Regions from separate parts of the Peribacillus sp. QJM3NY_7 genome, predicted to be linked through region 3. Evidence: riboswitches for the same ligand, from Rfam matches in the RefSeq annotation. Region 3 holds a riboswitch; each other region holds the start of a gene.
What was found. A riboswitch is a leader RNA that binds a small molecule or an ion and turns the genes downstream of it on or off. The one in region 3 is predicted to bind preQ1.
Positions count from the first base shown of each region.

Region 1 (2,267 bases), 1.9 Mb from region 3:
GAAAATGACTTTATACGTGTGGCCATGCAGGTTCTTGCATTTCCCTTCATAGTCATGCAGGTGGTGCGCCGCGTCAAAGGTGAATTCCTTACTCACGAGAACCCTCTTGTTTGTATACTTCAATTGGCTGCGCTGAATATCTTCATCTATTTTTTGGAGTTTATCCACTATCTTAAAACCGTACATCATGAAAGCACCTTCCGTCTGCTTACATAGTCATCCAGTCCTTTTTTCCGCAGATTGCATGCCGGACAATCTCCACAGCCATCGGAGATGATTCCGTTATAGCAAGTCAGGGTCTTTTCGCGGACAAAGTCGAACGCGCCAAGCTGGTCAGCAAGCTCCCATGTTTCCTCTTTATTAAGCCACATTAGCGGCGTATCAATCACGAATGACTGGTCCATCGATAAGTTCAAGGTCACATTCAACGATTTAATGAATACATCGCGGCAGTCAGGATATCCGCTGAAATCCGTTTCACAGACTCCTGTGACAATATGTTTAGCGCCAATCTGACTCGCCAGCACTCCGGCAAACGAAAGGAACAGCAAATTCCTCCCTGGCACGAACGTCGACGGCAGCTCCCCTTCTTCTCCGTCCGCCACTGCGATATCACTTCTCGTCAATGCATTCGGTGCCAATTGGTTCAGCAGCGACATGTCAAGGATATGATGGTTCACGCCCAATTCCTTGGCAATGTTTTGAGCGCATTCGATTTCCAAGCTATGCCGCTGATTATAATCGAACGTCACCGCTTCCACTTCCTCAAATCTCTCCAATGCCCAAAACAGGCACGTCGTACTGTCCTGTCCTCCGCTAAACACAACCACTGCCTTTTCTTTCTTCTTCATTTCTATAAAACTCCTTTTTACGGAAAAAAACAGCACCCTAAGAATAGAGCACTGTTTCTCCTTAGTTTTTTTGAGAGGGTAGCTAGAACCTCTTCCGCCTTAACGCGGAATATTATATTTTTCCAAGTCAATAGTAACTTGAAAATGATAAGAAATCAAGATGTTTATATAAAGTGAACATTAGACCTGATGGCAAATTTGGTTAACTTTTCATTACTTAAAAATCACATTAAAAATCCGATAAAAAAAAGTGAATAAAATATCGATAAGGGGTCCAATAATTTGAAAAGCATTAAAGCCCGTATACGGGAAATTGCTTTTTTCCCTCCCACATAAGGGAAGTTTCATTTTCATAAATTCGGGGAATATATAACTATACACAATAATGAACCATAAAAAAGCAAATCTATCAAAAGCGGCTGGAAGTGAATATTTTCCTTTGTTTTCAGAATATTTAGTGTATAATGAATATAAGGAATATTTTAACTCAAATAATCATTGCTTCCAATACCCGCTTTCTGCAAATCCCGACATTCCCTTTCAATACCATGCACGGTCACTTACTCAGCAAGGACCCATTACATGCTTTTTCTCGAATCAAACCATTCACAACTTTATTCACACAAAAACATAATTTCCACTCCAAAATTGCAAAAAAAGGTTAAACTTCACCAACGATATGTTACTATTAAACTAAGACCTTTTCACCCCATAAGGAGGAATTCATATGAAACGTTTTTTCAAATTCATCGCAGATTTTAACGAAAGAAAAGCATTGCAACGGGAAACCAAAGAATTCTTTCGCAAAGAATACGAAAATTATATGAAGATGAATCCTGACAATCAACGTAAAAAAAGGAGATTAGCTCCTAGATTTTATGTGATTGATGGCGGTAAAAAGGACTCCACCCTTGAGATTTCTGAGAGAAAGAAATCAAGTTAACCTGGATTCCTTCCATTATCAGCTACCCATGCTGTAACTCAAGACCCATAAAAGGTAAATCTATCCATGATAACGGAGATCCGTGACCATTCCATTCATTTACAATATATAAGCCAAAAGCCCAGATATGCTTCTGGGCTTTTTTTATTTTTCATTCTTATATAAACACTATATCTATAGAAGAAACTAGGTATTTTTTAAAAGAAATGGGTTAACTTTAGTTCATTTCATTTTTTAGGTAAAAGGTCAATTATAGACCCATGGGTATTTACCAAGGAAAAACCGGAAAAGATCACAAAAAAGAGATGTGTTCTTTTACTCATCTTTGTCCATATTCAAAAGAGTTCAACTAATTGAGTCGTTAGATGCAAAATTTCACATTGAATGACAAATCCATAAAAATTGTAACCTTTATGTCAAACAATGGGTATAAACAATTAACAAACTGTAATAAACCTCACTTATTTTAAAAA
Region 1 covers NZ_CM149663.1:4,136,884-4,139,150, forward strand. Annotated here, with positions in the region: gene queD (6-carboxytetrahydropterin synthase QueD) at 1-186, opposite strand, end outside; gene queC (7-cyano-7-deazaguanine synthase QueC) at 186-851, opposite strand; PreQ1 riboswitch class I at 907-949, opposite strand; gene AC0VX1_RS19835 (hypothetical protein) at 1,579-1,794, shown strand.
Region 1: it holds a riboswitch for preQ1, as region 3 does, so the genes downstream of both, queC (7-cyano-7-deazaguanine synthase QueC) here and AC0VX1_RS02410 (QueT transporter family protein) in region 3, are expected to answer to the same signal.

Region 2 (2,267 bases), 1.9 Mb from region 3:
AGAACCAGAAATTCCCGATTTTTTCAGGATTCACTATGGCTTCAAACACTTCATTCGTTGGCTTGACGATCTTGAATTTCGTGATTATTTGAGTATCCATAACTAACTCAACTCTCTTTCAATGTGTTTTTATAGTTTCCGTTTAATTATCCCAGTCTACTGATATGGGCGGCAGGATCCGTCCAGTTTCAAGCAAGCTCTTCAGGTTACTTAAAAGGGCTGGCCATCCATTATTCAAGCCTTCAAAGGTATTGTCATCATAGACGAAATCTGTCTCCAATAGCTCCTCATGCCTAAGAGTTAACTTCACAGTCGAATCGTCCATTTTCTGTAATTCAAAAGTGACCCGTGTAGGCTGCTCGCGAGGGGTTTCGTCTCCTGCCATGATCCATGTAAACGAGAGCAGGTGCAACGGCTCGCATTTAAGTACTTGCCCATGATCAGTAATCCGCCCATCATCCAGCAAATATTGAACGGCTGACCCTTCTTGCCAGTCAGACTTTACTTGTAATCCGAAGTGGTATTTCTTCGTGACTTCACCACTCGTCAAGGCTTCCCAAAGCTTCTCTGGTGTAGTTGCGATATAAATAGGATAGACAAACGTAGTTTTTTTCATCATTCTTTTTCTCCTCGCCAAATAAAGTACATGACTCTATCTTTGATTTTCGGCTTTTGTATACAGCCGGTCAAGCAGTTTTAAGCGACAGAAATCGGCAAAGGGGGAAACAGGACATTGAAATAAATGGCTAAATCAATCGGTAACCGCGAAAACATACTAAAATCGACGGTATGGAAACTTCTTGATTTCCAAACGCTTTCAAGCTACGATGAATAAGGAAAATGATAATCCGCCCGGGCGGAAGAGGTTCTAGCTACCCTCTCAAAAAAACTAAGGAGAACAGGGCTCTTTCTTAGGGTGCTGTTTTTTCTGTATAAGGAGAATCAAGAAATGTTAAGAATTTTATTGTATTTAGTATCCATCATCACGGCGAATGTGGTTACAGCAGCTTTTGCGCCATTACATTTTGGCATGTTCATCATCCCGATGGGGACATTGCTCATCGGGGGAACCTTCATCTTCCGAGATCTGGTCCAGAATAAATTCGGCCGCACAAAGACCTATATATGCATCGTCACTGCACTTATTTTATCTGCATGTGTATCATTTTTATTAGGAGATACGTTACTGATTGTGTTTGCTTCCGCATTATCCTTCGTGGTCGCAGAAACAGCGGATACGGAGATTTATACCCGTTTAAAGCTCCCGATGAGTTGGAGGGTGTTTTACAGCGGGATCGTTGGAGGATTTTTCGATTCGGTGATATTTGTCGTGATTGGCCTAAGTCCTCTGGGTGCCAATATATTGCCATGGGAAGCGGTACCCGCTGCGGTCATCGGCCAAATCATCGTTAAAACGATCATTCAGTCCATTGGTGCCATATTGTTGGGACGAATCAACGTAGAACTGGAGAAACGTGTGGTCTCCAGTTAAATACTAGGAGGGATGCACTCGATGGATGGAACCAAAAAAGAAGAAGAAAAATGCTATTGCCTCGAGGCCTTTCGTGAAAAATATGGCCCGCATGTACAAGGGGAATGCATGAAGCTCTCCTGCGCCAATTATCGCAAGCATAAAGGAATAGACAAAAAAAGGACCTGATTTGGTCCTTTTTTTGCGTGATTGAAGTGACTCACGAGTAAACAGTCCAAATTCACGAGTAAACGTGCGAAACTCACGAGTAAACGTGCGAACTAAGTGTGCAGTACGAATTCACGAGTAAAAGTACGAAATTCACGAGTAAAAGAGCAAAACTCACGAGTAAACGTGCGAAATTCACGAGTAAACAGTCCAAATTCACGAGTAAAAGTCCAAACTCACGAGTAAAACAGCAAAAAAATCTTCCTGGGCCGTTCCATTAAGTGCAGGAAGCTTTTTATTTGGTTTAGAATTGCTGTGAGCTTTTTCGAACTAATTTTTCCAGGAAGAAAAAGCATTCGCGTTTCCGCTCAAGTTCGGTTTGTCCATTTTCGGTGACATGATAATATTTCCTGCGGCCTGATTCGGACTCTTTCCAATGTCCTTTTATGAATTCTTTTTTTTCTAATCGTTTAAGGGCAGGGTAGAGGGTGCCTTCACTTATTTCATAGTTGCCCTTGCTCATTTGCTTCAGGATTTTCGTTATTTCATAGCCGTAAAGCTTTTTTTGCGATAGAAGTGAAAGCAAAAGGAGGTCAATGCTTCCCTTCATTAATTCTTTATCCATATA
Region 2 covers NZ_CM149663.1:4,132,082-4,134,348, reverse strand. Annotated here, with positions in the region: gene AC0VX1_RS19805 (SRPBCC family protein) at 1-100, opposite strand, end outside; gene AC0VX1_RS19800 (SRPBCC family protein) at 143-619, opposite strand; PreQ1 riboswitch class I at 857-899, shown strand; gene AC0VX1_RS19795 (VUT family protein) at 950-1,492, shown strand; gene AC0VX1_RS19790 (hypothetical protein) at 1,514-1,660, shown strand; gene AC0VX1_RS19785 (PadR family transcriptional regulator) at 1,944-2,264, opposite strand.
Region 2: it holds a riboswitch for preQ1, as region 3 does, so the genes downstream of both, AC0VX1_RS19795 (VUT family protein) here and AC0VX1_RS02410 (QueT transporter family protein) in region 3, are expected to answer to the same signal.

Region 3 (2,267 bases):
CGGCATGGGTAATCAACATTTTAATTGAATTATTCTCTAATACGAACACCCTTGTCTTATTCTTAAAAATATGGAGAAGCTGGATCAAAGGGGTTGAATTCGAAACCATTTCCCTTGGTGAGAAGTTTCTCATATATTCAGAAATACTTCCCTCACCTAGTTCTTGCCTTTCTATATATCCGATGATTTCCCCTTGATCTTGGACTGCCAATATATCAAAATTCTTTTTTTTCATTGCTTTCTGGATATCCAGCGCCAGATCGTTTTTATGGCAAAACTCAAGTTCCTGGGCAATGCTCTTAACCGTTATATTTTCTTCATAAAGAGTTTTAAGACTCAGATAGCTGCTATTGCTTTTTCTTTCGCTTCCATTTAACATCTTTCAACCTCCGATCTGGAACACTTTCTGCCCGTTTTCCGCTTTAATAAAGAAATGAATGCGGCCCCAAATAAAGTTCACTTTAGTGGACTCCATCCCATTCATCAAATGCCATCAACTGCATTTCCTGCCGCCGTTTCCACATTCCCCTTTTCTTCCCACCCCTTACAAACATCCACCCAATCCTTGGCACCTGAATATTCAAATAATTCAGCGAGTGTAAGTTCTATTGCAGAGTTTGAACTGCCGCAAGCCGGAAACAATGACTCGAAGCGCTTCATCGATACATCAAGAAAAACAGCTAAATCGTTTGCCAGGCCAAACGGGCAAACGCCTCCGATTGCATGGCCGGTCTGTGCAAGCACTTCATCAGGTGAAAGCATTCGTGCCTTGAAACCGAACGTCTGACGAAATTTCTTATTATCCACTTTCGCGTCCCCTGCGGCAACGACCAAAATCGCGTGTTCACCTTCCCCTTTAAAGGAAAGGGTCTTGGCAATCCGCGCTGGGATAACACCGATGGTTTCCGCTGCCTCAATCACCGTGGCACTAGATGTTTCGAACTCCTTTACGTCACCTTCCCGATTCCATTGTTTAAAATGGCTTTTGACACTTTCGATCGACATATTAATATTCACTCCTTTTTATGTACATATTGAAATAATATCATCCTTCATTGCAATAATTCAAAATCCAATTGTGCTGCTTCATCTGATTGGAAACCTATAAATTAAAACCATTCTTTACAAATTGACGAAACAAGTTTACATGGGCTACTATTAATCATCGGGTAAACGCCTGCACGTGGTTCGTAACCATCCCACGATAAAAAACTAGGGAGAGAGTAAAATGAATGTTCGTACACTCGTGATAAACGGGTTATTGGCTGCCTTGTATGTGGCGGTCTCATTGGTGTTTAAACCAATAGCTTTTGAGATGTTCCAATTCCGTGTACCGGAAATGTTGAATCATCTGATTGTATTCAATAAAAAGTATATCTACGGTATCGTTGGAGGAGTCTTCATATCGAATCTGCTCTTTTCGCCGATGGTGCCATATGATTTGATTTTTGGGGTGGGCCAATCCCTGCTCGCCTTATTGCTTGTCATTTATGTTTCTCGTTTCATAAAAGGCATTAAAGGACGTATGGTCGCTACGATTATCTTTTTCACGTTCACAATGTTTTTAATTGCAATTGAACTGAACCTTGCCTTTGGCTTGCCATTCTGGCTAACCTGGATGACTACAGCTGTCGGTGAGTTCGTTGTCCTTTTGATTGGAGCGCCAATCATTTATGGAATGAACAAAAGAATTCAGTTTGAAAAGTGGCTTTAAAAGGAATCTTCGCGCCGTTAAGCCACTATAATGGAAAAGAGCTGTCTGCATGATGCGGCAGCTCTTTTTTTTCACCATCGAACTTGAAAATGATAAACTATTAGTAAGAATGGTGGTGGCCCTTTGAAAAAAGTCCTGACCATAATCGGTCTACTTGTAATCGCAATTTTTATATACTCTAATGCAGAACTGTTCACTTTGGTTTGGAAAAGTGATTTGGATTCTGTTATTGGCATATTGAAGGAAAATCTTTTGCTTACATTTATTGTGACATTCGTATTGATGTTTGTACAAAATTCTTTTACAATCATCCCCTTAATTTTGCTCCTAACCATCAATGTCACGATATTCGGATTCATATATGGCTATCTATGGAGTTGGTTTACAAGTGTTGTTGCCTCAGGATTCATTTTTTATGCAGCAAGAAACTGGCTTCAGGAGCTTCTTTTAAAGAAGATTGGTGAAAAGTGGCAAGAGTCTGTAGTGGAGCATGGCTTCATGTACGTGTTTACAGGCAGGATTTTCCCGCTTATCCCAACAAGCTTAATTAACT
Region 3 covers NZ_CM149663.1:492,909-495,175, reverse strand. Annotated here, with positions in the region: gene AC0VX1_RS02420 (CBS domain-containing protein) at 1-379, opposite strand, end outside; gene AC0VX1_RS02415 (YbaK/EbsC family protein) at 484-1,005, opposite strand; PreQ1 riboswitch class I at 1,178-1,222, shown strand; gene AC0VX1_RS02410 (QueT transporter family protein) at 1,229-1,714, shown strand; gene AC0VX1_RS02405 (TVP38/TMEM64 family protein) at 1,838-2,267, shown strand, end outside.